Regions from separate parts of the Paenibacillus graminis genome, predicted to be linked through region 2. Evidence: riboswitches for the same ligand, from Rfam matches in the RefSeq annotation. Region 2 holds a riboswitch; each other region holds the start of a gene.
What was found. Region 2 has a riboswitch for cyclic di-AMP ahead of PGRAT_RS11845 (alpha/beta fold hydrolase). Riboswitches for the same ligand answer to the same signal wherever they lie in the genome.
Positions count from the first base shown of each region.

Region 1: linked by a shared signal. The riboswitch ahead of PGRAT_RS00140 (resuscitation-promoting factor) and the one ahead of PGRAT_RS11845 (alpha/beta fold hydrolase) in region 2 are both predicted to bind cyclic di-AMP.
Region 3: linked by a shared signal. The riboswitch ahead of PGRAT_RS02970 (hypothetical protein) and the one ahead of PGRAT_RS11845 (alpha/beta fold hydrolase) in region 2 are both predicted to bind cyclic di-AMP.

Region 1 covers NZ_CP009287.1:27,454-31,616, reverse strand. The annotation lists gene rnmV (ribonuclease M5) at 1-118, opposite strand, end outside; gene PGRAT_RS00140 (resuscitation-promoting factor) at 299-1,459, opposite strand; cyclic di-AMP (ydaO/yuaA leader) riboswitch at 1,750-1,965, opposite strand; gene PGRAT_RS00135 (TatD family hydrolase) at 2,165-2,935, opposite strand; gene PGRAT_RS00130 (HD domain-containing protein) at 2,990-4,163, opposite strand, start outside.
Region 2 covers NZ_CP009287.1:2,917,758-2,921,920, reverse strand. The annotation lists gene PGRAT_RS11850 (LTA synthase family protein) at 1-1,351, opposite strand, end outside; gene PGRAT_RS11845 (alpha/beta fold hydrolase) at 1,616-2,431, opposite strand; cyclic di-AMP (ydaO/yuaA leader) riboswitch at 2,439-2,599, opposite strand; gene mnhG (monovalent cation/H(+) antiporter subunit G) at 2,610-2,993, opposite strand; gene PGRAT_RS11835 (Na(+)/H(+) antiporter subunit F1) at 2,977-3,270, opposite strand; gene PGRAT_RS11830 (Na+/H+ antiporter subunit E) at 3,267-3,746, opposite strand; gene PGRAT_RS11825 (Na+/H+ antiporter subunit D) at 3,753-4,163, opposite strand, start outside.
Region 3 covers NZ_CP009287.1:666,828-670,990, forward strand. The annotation lists gene PGRAT_RS02960 (O-antigen ligase family protein) at 1-1,469, shown strand, start outside; gene PGRAT_RS02965 (hypothetical protein) at 1,498-1,950, opposite strand; gene PGRAT_RS02970 (hypothetical protein) at 1,979-2,491, opposite strand; cyclic di-AMP (ydaO/yuaA leader) riboswitch at 2,607-2,776, opposite strand; gene PGRAT_RS02975 (glutaredoxin family protein) at 3,293-3,535, opposite strand; gene ytxJ (bacillithiol system redox-active protein YtxJ) at 3,532-3,858, opposite strand; gene PGRAT_RS02985 (SDR family NAD(P)-dependent oxidoreductase) at 4,084-4,163, shown strand, end outside.

The DNA.
Region 1 (4,163 bases), 2.9 Mb from region 2:
TGGCGATGACTTTGCGGTCGACTGCCGATCCGCCGGTCTCGATAGTATCGGCCTCAACAGCCCGTTTTATGGCAACGGTGTCGCTTTTGCCTTCCACAACGATTAATTCTTTGATCATTTTTTTGTACTCCTTACTCTGCAACGCAAAAAGAAGAGGATTCGCTCCCCTTCCTTTTGGCTAAAGAATGTATAAGTGATGAGCGGCAGCTCTGTAATTTCACGTTCAGATTCCTGAGAATTCCTTAAGTGCTACCCTCACTATATCCTATAAACCGCTAATTTGCAAAGTATCTGCCACTTAGTTCAGTTCTGGCTTCACAGGCCCTATCACATAGATCGTGCGTGATTTCCGGCCAAAGTTACGGGCATGGCTCAGTGAATCATAATACACATCCACCTTGTTGCCTTTAATGGCACCGCCGGTATCCTCTGCACGGCGAAACCCAAGTCCCTCAATGTACACCCACCAGCCGATAGGGATTACGCTCGGATCCACAGCAATGGTCCGGCCTTCCGTTACGCGTGTGCCGGAAGCCGTACGGTTGCCAATACCAGGCTCTTCCGATGAATAGGCCGTCATGGATACATTTCTGATAATTTTCTTGTACTCAAAATCTACGCCTGCTTTACTGGCAACATTGTTGCTTTTTGCGCTCACTTTGGATGTTTTAGAAGTTGTTGTTGATTTAGAAGTTACGGTAGTGGCTACAACAGCTTTGGGAAGCGGTTTGGTACCAATGGCAATGATTTTGTCTTTGGTGACCGCCTGTACTTCCTTGCCGACCATACGCATGGATGCCAGCTCGCCATCTCGGTAGATTTTCTCGATGTGCTGGATCATTACGCCCGGTTTGCCCGCTTGTGCAACTCTCACCGTTCCCTTGGTCAGGGAGGGGTCTGCGGTTTTAATGACTCGGAAAGGCAAAGCTGTTGTCCGCTGTACCACTTGCTTGTTAACCCGAACAATTTTGACTTCCATGTCTGCAGAAACTGCGGTGCCTAGCGAAGGGTAAATCTTGTCATAGCTTTCCAGGCCAATGCCCAGTTTGTCAATCGCCTGACCGATTGTATCTTCGGTCGTGTACAACGTTTTGGTGGTCCCATCCGTAGTGATCTTAATCGCCTGCGCACGGTTGATGACGACACGGTCTCCGTCCTTTATTTCATCACTAAGGCCAATAGATAAAGCATCATGCGGCTGCAGCGAAATTTGTTCCTTGGCCAGCACATCGCCGAGCAGCGCATCCCGCGTCTCAAGCGTTTGTACCTTCCCGTCTATTACTAAAGTTATTTCTTTAATGCTTTGACCGTGTACGTACAGCAGAATTACCAGCGCGATAACAATTGAGGCCGCGCCTGCAAGCGAAAGTACGCGAGAATTCACTTGCTTCCACCGAAATGCGAAAGACCTGCTGGATGATTGCGAATCATGGGATACTTCTGGTTGGAATACGCCCACTCTCTCCATCCTCCTTACATAGCCCCGTCGTCCAAGTTGTATAACAAAGGTGACTTCATCACTTCTGACGAAACTAGGTTTGAGATTGCACAGGATACGCCCGCATTGCTTTAGCGTTTCCTGCTCATGGATCGCCTGCTCGGCATAGCTACTCCAGATACCTGTTATATAACAGTATGCCGGGAACATCCGCATTATTCAAAAACAAAAAAAGCCCGAAAAGAGTTCACAGAGGACTCTTTCGTGGCTCTCCGGGTGTCAGAATACGCGGGAATGTTTATGCACGAGGTTTCCTCTCTTACTTGCGCTTACGGGGTTAGCTGTCGGGTTCGGGCATAAGAGAGACGCCCTATCTCAGGTCACCCGCTCACGGCGGTTGCCCTCAAATTCACCCCAAAGACCACGTAAAGAAATCAAATAACGTCTGCGGCATTTCTGTGTGCACTATGCGGCAGAGCATCATTGGTTCCCCCGTTCTCCATACGGAGACTCAGCGAGACGATCCATGAATTTGGTGACTGTCACAGTAACAACAGCTCACTTCACTGAAAAGATGATATCCTGTTTTGATGCATGTTGTAAAGGAGCATTCAACCACGTTTACGCAAAAAAATGATTAAAATATTGTAATAATCAGCTGTTTTTATGTTAAAAAAGTTTAATATATCGGCTATACTTCTTTTTTCACCGCATTTTCTCCCGTTTTCAGACAATTCCAAATCGTTCCAGGGCGTTCGCATACGTAATTTCAGCTAATTCCTGTAAATCAATCCCTTTTATTTCCGCAGCAGCCTCAGCCACAAGCTTCACATAAGCACTCTCATTTCGCTTCCCGCGGAAGGGGTGCGGCGTCAAATATGGGGAGTCAGTTTCGATCAAAAGCCGGTCCATTGGAGTCTGAGCGAGCACCTCTTTTGGCACCCTCGCATTCTTAAAAGTTACAGGTCCCCCGAAGGACAAATGAAAGCCCAAATCAAGACACATTTTGGCCGTTTCCCAGCTGCCGGAGAAGGAGTGCATCACACCGCCGATTTCATTCGCCTTCTCTTCACGCAATATCCGGATTACATCCTCGTGGGCATCCCGATTATGAATACAGATAGGCATTTTTAGTTCACGGGCCAAACCGATCTGTTTGCGGAATACCTCGTGCTGTACCTCTTTTGGGGATGTATCCCAATAATAATCCAGTCCGATTTCTCCAATGGCCACCACCTTTTTATGGCTGCACAGGGAAGCGATCCAGTCCATATCCCCCTCTTTCATGTCAATAGCGTCTACGGGATGCCAGCCGACAGCTGCATAAATATAATCATAAGTCTCTGCCAATTTCATTGTCGTTGGAATCGTATCCCGGTTAAATCCAATGTTAATCATCTTGGTGACTCCAGCCTCTAACGCGCGGGCAATGACCTCCTCACGATCGTCGTCGAATTGTGGGGCATCCAGATGAGTATGTGTGTCGAATAAGCGCATGCAATACCATCCTTTCAGGATTGATTTCTATGATGAATTCCAGAAATTTTTGTATTATTTTGCAAAGATCTCGCCAATGGAACCAGGAAGCCGGGTCAGTGCCTCCTGCAGCTTATCCTGCGGAAAATACAGGTGATACCTGCCCCGGTGGATGCCGCTGATCGAGCGCACTATATCAGATACCTCAGAGATTTCACGCAGCTTGTCATGGCGGTCAAGCAGCAAAATCTGCTTGCTGTCAAACCCCTCTCCCGGACGGAAAACATCGTAAGGCAGATCTGTCGGATAATCGATTTCCAGGTCATAATCCGGATGCAGTCCGGCACCGGCAAAACTGCGGCGGATTTCGTCAATGGTCTCTGAATCAAGATGGTCCATCTCCACATATTTATACAGTTTACGATGAATAAAACGGCTGCATAAGTTAGCCAGTATGTTATCGTCTTCCAGCGTCCACTGCATAAAGGCTGTCTGAACCAAAGCCTCGTCCAGGAGTAAATATTGTTCTACATTAATCTCTCCACCGAATAAATCGCTGAGCGGATTGATCATAAACCGGAAAGAGTACCCCTCCTGGAAAAGCTCTTTCGCCCTCCGGAAAATCTGCCTTAAAATAATTTCCGAGCTGCGCGTAACGGGATGGAAATAAACCTGCCAATACATCTGGTAACGTGACATCAAGTAATCCTCAATGGCGTGCATACCCGATTCTTTTACGACAACACGGCCATTATAGGGTCGCAGCATTCTCAGAATACGGTCAATATCGATCGTCCCATAGTTCACCCCAGTATAATACGCATCCCGCAGCAAATAATCCATACGATCTGCATCCAGAGGGCCTGACACCAGGTTGACAACGATCTCATGTTCATACGTTTTGGCAATCACAGATGCAACCTTTTGAGGGAAATCCTCGCCTACTTCGCGTAAAATTGCTGTAATTTCCGTGTTCTCCTGTATGATTCTGCAGGTCCAGTCCTCATGATTCATTTCAAAAGCTTCTTCTATAGAATGGGAGAAGGGGCCATGCCCCAAATCATGCAGGAGCGCTGCACATAAAGTCAGCAGACTTTCCTCCGGCATCCAATCCTTATAACCGCTGCGTTCAAATTGGGAGATGATTCTCCGCGTAATTTCATAGACACCCAATGAATGGGAAAAACGGCTGTGCTCCGCTCCATGAAAAGTCAGATAAGAAGTGCCGAGCTGGCGGATCCGCCGCAGA
Region 2 (4,163 bases):
TGGCCTTCAGCTCCTCCAGAAACTGCCCCATCGCATAGTCGGCATAATTCTGGGCCTGAATATAGTCCCCCAGCAGCGTACCTTCAAAGCGCTCCGGCAGCTTCATCTTGAACTTCTCCTCGGGGATGCGGAACGGATGATGGGCGCTCATGGAAATGACCATCGCATAGAACGGCTGATCCTTGGCATCAAGTGCAGCCAGCTCCGGTACCGTTTTGGCGAACAGCACCTCATCCGAAGAACCGAATGCAATATGATCATCATCGCCATAAAAGCTCTGGTCATAATACTTGTCAAAACCTACCGCCTGGTATAAGGCCTTGCGGTTCCAGAATTCCACACTGTTGGTATGGAAGGTAGCTGTATAATACCCGTTCGCACTCAGCAGCTTCGGCAGGCTGGGCACGGATTTTTTCATATAGGGTGATGACGTTGCCGGTTCGTTCTTGGGCACATAAAAAGAGGAGTTCACCACGAACTCGGCATCCGAGGTCGTCCCCTGGCCGGCATTGGTGTAGAAATTGTTGAAATACGTATTGCTGTGCGCCAGCTTGTTAATATTCGGTGTAATCTCCTGCCCGTCAATAGTCAGTCCGATCAGGAAGTTCTGGAACGATTCCATCTGCACGATAATCAGGTTTTTACCCTTGTCGGCCCCGGTGTACTTCAGCTGTTGCGGGGGTTGAACCCCTTTAACCGTATCCACGGCCTGCTGGGTAATCTCTTTGCTGTCGATAAGCTCTTCCTTCTCTGTGCTGTCTGCGAACAGCGTGTAGACTTCATAGTTCAGAATCCCCATGCTCTCCGCCTTTTTGATCTCATTCATGCTCGCATGGTTAGGCCAGATATTGAAGAAGCACAGCGCGAGCGAAACGGCAGCCACGGTAAGCAGCACAGGGCGGCTGATGCGGTATGCGCCTCTCTCCTTCCATTTGGCAATATATTTGGGACGGAACATAAAGAACAGGAAGAAGACGATATCCACAAAAATAAACAGATAATACGGTGTAATCAGGGAATAGGTGCTCTCTCCGACCTTAGTGACCTTATCCGCTTGCTGCAATGCATGATAGGTCGCAATTACGCCATAATATTTGTAATACATCAGAACAGAGAAATAAATAATCGTAATGAATAAGTTAGCAATCATATAGTACAGAATCTTCCGTTTGGAAGACAGCCATTCAATCAGGCTGAACACAATGATGAAAAAGGGAATTTCGGTGAAGACCATACTCCAGTTCGGACCGTCGCTGAACACGACAAACCAGGCCACGGCGCTTTTGAGCAGCAGCACGAAGCTGAATAATAGAATCGGCCGGTTTAGAATGCTATTGAATGATTTCTTCATGAAAAAATTCATTTCCTTTCAAAAAAATGGATGGACTGCCCCGCTCGTGTTATCAATACCCCTCCTGCATTAAATCACAAAGTACATAGGTTATCAACCTATTTTTAGAAATAAAAAACACACTGCTTATTATATATGCGCAGCAAAAAAATGTGCACCAAAAAAACTCAATTGGGGCGAATTACTCAGCCATTCAGTGTAGGGCAGCTCTCCACCTGGGAGTACGGCTTGGACAGAGATTAGGAGCTGCCTCATCCACCGCCTTCATAACCCGCTCTCCCGCTGATGAACGGCATGCTGGTCAATCAGGAAATTTAACAGCAGGCGGTTAAAATGCTGCGGCTGGCACAGATGGCTGGGATACATGGCATCATCCAGCACCACCAGCTGCGCCGAAGGCAGCATGGAGGCGTTCTTGCTCGCCTGTGCGAGCCTCCACTCATTCTGGCTTCCCGTTACACACAGCACTGGAACCTGCAGCTTAACCGCATAGGCAAGAATGTCAATCTGGCGCAGGGCAATCCGCTGTTTGATGCCTTCGGTTGGCCGTTTATGCAGCAGCTCATTCCTGAGGATATGATAGGCGGGCAGCCATTTGTTATAGGCGATTCGCAGGGAGCGCAGAAGCAGTTCAGGCGGCAAATAATACGATATCCATGAACATCTCTCGATAATTCCCCATATTCTATTATTTTTCATGGAATCATTGCCGCTTGAGCAGTTGTCCACCAGCACAAGCGCACGCACCAGCTCCGGGTTCTGCACAGCGAATTTCTGGGCGAGCACACCCCCGCCCGAGCTTGCGACAAGAATCACACTCAGCAGCTCCAGACGGCGGAGCAGCTCCTTCAAATCTTCACATTGGGTGTCCAGAATGCGGTGAACCTCGACATCCATTTTTCCGGACAACCCGTTCCCCCGCAGATCCAGAACAATCACTTGAACACGGTCACGGAAATACTCAATTTGCGGCTCAAACAGATGATGCGAAGTCAGGTGATCATGAATAAAAACAACAGGCACCCCTGTACCATAGGTTTCATAGTAGATAGAAGTTCCATTTAATTGAATTTGCGGCAACTCATTCGTCTCCTCTCTTCTACGCTTACGGGGTTAGCTGACGGATTCGGGCCTGAAGAGTAGCCCTACTCGAATGTTCGAGATTCACCCCTTGGGCATGGCAGCTTCGAAAACTGCACACACCGGTGGTTCCCCCGCTTCTTTTACAGAATTCAGCGAAAAAGACATATTCTTTAGTTTACTCTAACTTATGCTGTGTGTCAGTCTGCTTCGTCTCCCTCTTTTTGAGCACCGGCTTCAGATCATCCTGCACACTGCCCTTCCATAAAGGCACACCCGAGCGGTAAGCCGCACGGCCATTCAGATGCCCTGCAACCGGAGAAGTGATGAAGACGAATACTATCCCGAGCAGCAGTTTGATGCTGACTACTTCTATATAGAAGAAAAAAAATAGAAAGGCTCCTGCCAGCACACATAATACACCCAGTGTAGCGCTTTTGGTGGCGGCATGGGAACGTAAATAGACATCAGGGAGCCGGACCAGCCCAAACGCGCCAAGCCCGCACAATAATGCCCCCAGCAATACCAGTATCGCAATTAGCAGCTCACCGATCAAGTTTATCACCTCCAGGCTCGATAACCGCGTCTCTTTCAATGTATCTGGCTAATGCCGCAGTTCCGATAAACGTCAGAATTCCGATCACAAGCACCATATCAATATAATCCTCTGTCCTCTGCTGCATGCCCAGCACCGCGATCACTGCCAGCAGGTGGATGCCGATCGTATCCAGCGCAACAATCCGGTCCGAACGGGTCGGTCCTTGAATCAGCCTGTACAGGCAGGCCAGCATGGCCAGTGCCAGGATCACCAGCGAAATATTAAGCAGTACTGAAATCATAGCCGGGTCACCTCCATGATTGCTTTTTCAAAGGTTCCCTCGATCTGGCGGGAGAGCTGGCCGGCGTCCTCAATATCCATAGCGTGAATATATAGGGTCTGTCCGCTGGCCGACACTTCCAGTGTAAGGGTCCCCGGTGTCAGACAAATGAGGCAGGAGAGCAGAGTGACCTCAAGGTCGGACCGAAGTGCGGTTTCGTAAGCGAAGATGCCCGGGCGGACAGCCAGTCTGGGACTTAAGATTTGCCGGATAACTGCGAAGTTGGACAGGACCAGCTCCCGCAGAAACAGCGCCAGCAGCTTCACTATGGACCACACCCTTTTCAAATATAACGGTTCAGGAAGGAACCTGCGCAGCACCAGCAGAATTGCGCAGCCCAGCAGATAGCCGATTGCAAAGCCTGAGCCTGACCCGTCGCCGATCAGCATCATCCACAGAAACGCAGTCATCAGGTTTAATAAGATTTGAACAGCCATCTTCATCTACTCCTTCAGTACAGCTTCGATATACAGCTTGGGAGAACCAAGCACATCCCCCGCCTGTGAAACATAGGTATTCACCCGCTCTGCTCCAAGGCCCATCAGGATGACCAGAACGAGGAATCCGGCTGCCACTGCCGTCCCGCCTTTCAGCTTAACCTTGGGCGGTTCTGTACCGGGCGCATTGCCCCAGAAGGCGAGCCTGAATACTTTGATCAGCGAGTACAGCACAAGCAGGCTGGAACCCAGCCCGATCAGGGATAAAGTCAGCATTCCTGCATCCAGCCCTCCCCGGATAATCAGCACTTTGCCGGGGAAGCCGCTGAACGGAGGAATACCGGCTAGTGCCAGCGCCAGGGCGAAAAAGCTCCAACCGAGCAGCGGATAACGTTGGATCAGCCCCCCCATCCGCTC
Region 3 (4,163 bases), 2.3 Mb from region 2:
AGTATTTGATCGAGGTTGGAATATTGGGCTTTATCGTGTTCATGGGGTTTATCCTGTTCGTATTCTACAAATATACCAAAGGATACATGAAGCGGGCGGGGACAGATGATTACGGTAACGGCTTCTTTTATCTGATTATTGCGCTTTCGATTCTGGTACACAGTATCCTGGACTTTAATATGAGTTATGCTTTCATGGGAATCCTCGTATTCATCGCTCTTGGCGGAATGGCAGCTGCAATGGAGGCCAAACCTCTCGCCGCCGGATGGAATTCGTCTGTACTGCGTCTCGGTTATCTGGCCGTGGCCTGCGCGGCCGCGTTGGCAATCTTTATCGTTTCACTTCGCAGCATCAGTTCCACCAACGCATTCGCCGAAGCGAAGGCCATTGCTCAATACAGCACATCTTATGAAGAGATTAAGGCTCCGCTGATGAAGTCGCTGAAGATCCGGCCTTCACATCCCGAATCAGTGATCCTGCTGGCGGTGCTTGATAATCAGGTGTACAGCCAGACCAAAAACGAGCAATTTGCCGCAGAATCCCTTTCGGTGCTGCAGCGTGGTCTAAAGGATGAGCCGAACAACAAGCAGATGCTGCAGCAGCAAATCGCTCTGTATGATCTGCAGGGCAAGAGCGAGAGCGCTTATGCCGTATACCGTGATAATCTGAACAAGTATATCTGGGATATTGACTGGTACGAGCCGCTGATTACCCGGGCATCTGGTTTGGGTGTCCAGGCTCTCCTCCAACAGGACAAGGCTAAGCAACAGGAGTACTTCCAGACCGCCCTTACCACTTACCAGGATGTTGTAGATGGTATTGCCTTCTTGAAGACATTGCCTTCCGGGCAGCTTCAGGGCCGGCCTTTCTCGGTTACGCCGCTGATTGCGCTGAGCGCGGGTAAGGTTAAGCAGATAACAGGGGATACAGAGACGGCCTTGAACTTCATCCAGACGGGCTTCACGGGCGGTTACGCCGATCTGGCCGGCCGGGGCGATTTGTGGAGCGCTGGATGGTATAACGACTTAATCGTCCGGTCTAACGAGTTGGGACAACCCATTTATACAGAGTGGCTGAATCTGTTAAACACCCCGGGCTCTGACAGCACAGTCGTCGATCAGGTCGCTGCCAATGCAAAGGCGAACTTCAATACGGGAATTGAGGCGTATAGCCAAGTTGTGAGAGAAGCAAACAATCAGACAACTGCTTTTTCTTCCACCGCAACCTTAGCACTTGGTAAAATGCAGTACCTCACCGGAAATGTCCAGGCCGCAGTTGCTGCGTTGAAGGGCGGACTTGGCGAAAATTATTCGGATGCGGTTAACCGGGAGATGGCCCGCTGGTATTTAGCCGGGTTAAAAAAGCTGAACAGCTCTGAGGATCAGGATGTGTATAATAAGCTAATTGCCGCCGATGCCCAAGAGGCGGGTATGATCGAGCAAATTGCCGGAATGAAGCCATTATCATAAGGGACAGTCTGTCAAAAGCCGCACCAGTTTATCCAACGGATAAACTGGCTGTTGGCGTTTCGGCTTCATGTGCAGCCAGTTGCTCGCGCATCTGCCGGATCTGTGCCTTGAGCTCAGGCAGGTTCATCCTGAGGATTAGACTGATGTCCGTAAGGGACAGGCGCAGGCCATACCGGAGCGCATGCACAAGCTGGTCCTCCCAGGACAGGCAGGCCGAAATACGGGACTTGCGGCCTTGGGCAATCCGGGAGCAACAGCGGATGCATTCACGGTAGGCCTGGAGGGAGAAGCTCTGCGCGTCACAGCCTGTACGCAGATACGGCTCATAAAGCTCCGTGAAGCTCTTCACCGCAGCCTCCTCTGCTTCGGCCCCCTGCCCGAGCAGCAGCCTGCTGAGCATGTAGATATTCCCGCTGTACTTCTCAATATACTCGGCAAATCCGGCTGTTGAAGCCGACGTGCGTGATAAGGGATCGGGCATGTTCTCACAGTCCTTTCTGAATAAGAAACTATAGAATAGAATAATAAGCGATAGATTTGTTAATGAGTTCTGCCGGATCCGGCTCTGGCCAGGCCTGCTGGAGCTGCAGTGTTCGTGAGGGTCTATAGTACATTCTTCCCGCACTTGATTTACCGCCGGCAGCCAGCACGGAGTGGTAATAAGAGTAGTCTGTCTGAACCTGCGTATCAATAAATTTCCCTTGAAGCTTTGCTTTTAGATGCAGCAGTGCATTCGATACCAGATTCCGCTGAGACTGCTCCCACCGGGGACCTAAGCGGTCTACAATTTGTATCGCCTCCTCAAGGCGGCAGCGGCGGATACTGCGCAGGAAGCTGCTCCATTGGATCAGGTCAACCCGCTTCTCTTCCCATAGCAGTCCCTGTGACCAGCTATGCCCTGCCGGGCAGGTCAGCTTCAGGAGGCCGTAACGGCAATTTCCGGCCTGATCCGGCCCGGGGCTTACTGGCCAGGGAGCATCGAATACCCATATTTCTATACGCAACAACCGGCGTGACTCCATTGCTCACTTCCTCCTTCTCCTTGATCTCCACACAAAAAGCCGCAGGCAGAGGAGGACCTCTGCTGCGGCTCTGGTAACAGGCTGAAATAAACCTGGCGCAAAAGCGTGGCGGATCAAGTTCTCTCTCTATACGCTTACGGAGTTAGCTGTCGGATTCGGGCGGTGAGAGTCGCCCTGCCTAGTGAGACTGCATGGGTGCAGTCCCCTTCGGATTCACCCCAAGTAGGCTTGTGGCCTGGTGGTTCCCCCGTTTCCCGCGTGGCGGGAATTCAGCGTTGATTGGTTTTCATGAATAAGTTCAAATCGAATCATACTCTTTCATGCGGTTCTTTGTAAAAAAGAAAAAGGGAAATGCGGCGTAAATTAACGTTGAAATCCCGGAATTCGCAGGAAATAAACGGATAAAACCATATATGTTGCCGTTTATCGGCCAATTATCTCATTCGCACGCCGGTTTTTATTTTTTATGAAAAAAGGGGCTTGGAAGCGTTGAGCCTCGGCAAAAAGACCGGATTTTCAAAGTTCAGCCGGGTTTCTGTGAAGCGGTCCAAAGACGAGTAATCCGGAGCAATAGAGAGTCAGAAGGCAAAGTAAGCGCTACATGAAGCAAAACCGGCGGTCGCCAGCATTATTTTGGCAATTGCGGCATTTAATCAAGTGCAGGTTTCATCGGCAGCAAAAAAGGGGATTCAGGCCCAAATCATTCCTGAATCCCCCGAAAGGACCTGAATCAGCTTCCATGGAAAAGCCCCGCCGGTCTTCTTTACGCCAGCTCTGCTGGCCCAAAGAAGCTCCGGCGCATTACCGGGCTGCTGCTGAAATAAGCTCCTTAAGCTCAGGCAGATTGAAGCCTTTGACGGCATGAGCTCCCGATACTGTAACGGGAACACCCATGAAACCGAGCTTCTCCACCTCTTCCTGATAAGCCGTGCTGGTCATAACATCTCTTACTTCAAAAGGAACGCCCTGTTCCTTCATCAGTTGCTTCACTTGGTTGCAGTCACTGCAGTTTGCGGTTGAATAGATAATGACAGGTTGGCTCATAGGTTCACAGCTTCCTGAATGGCATCCCGGGTGATCTTCCAATGGGAAGTGTTCCAGCGGACCTCGCCGTCTTCGAGCAGGAAAATTTGCGGAGACTCATGTTTGATGCCGAAGTCCTCGGCGATCTGGTTGGAGACTGGACGGTCTTCAATCACATGGACCACGGCTGCAGGGGTGCCGGAGCTTTGGACATAGGCCCGGAATTCTTCATTGGCCTTGGCGCTGATCGGGCAGGTGGTGCTGTGCTTGAACAGCAGCTTTTTACCGGGCTGTGCAATGTATTGATGCAATTCGTCGACACTGTGAATTTGTGCTATGGACATTGGAATCCCTCCTGAGATTTTTAGTTTGCTAACAATTCGGTTGTTAACAATGATATTTCTGATTGTAACATAGTTAAAAATTAAGTCAAAAGAAAGAATCCGCCGTGCTGCCGATCCGGACAGTCCAGTGCAGGACGTTGAAAAAAGCCAAGTGCCATGCTAATGTGTATGGGATGATAGCGGTAACAAGTGTATGATTCTTAAGTTGAAGGAGTGTCCAAATTCATGAAAAGGGTCGCTTGTGTTACTGGTGCTGACCGGGGACTTGGATTTTTCCTTGTGCGCTGGCTTTTGGAGAATAAATA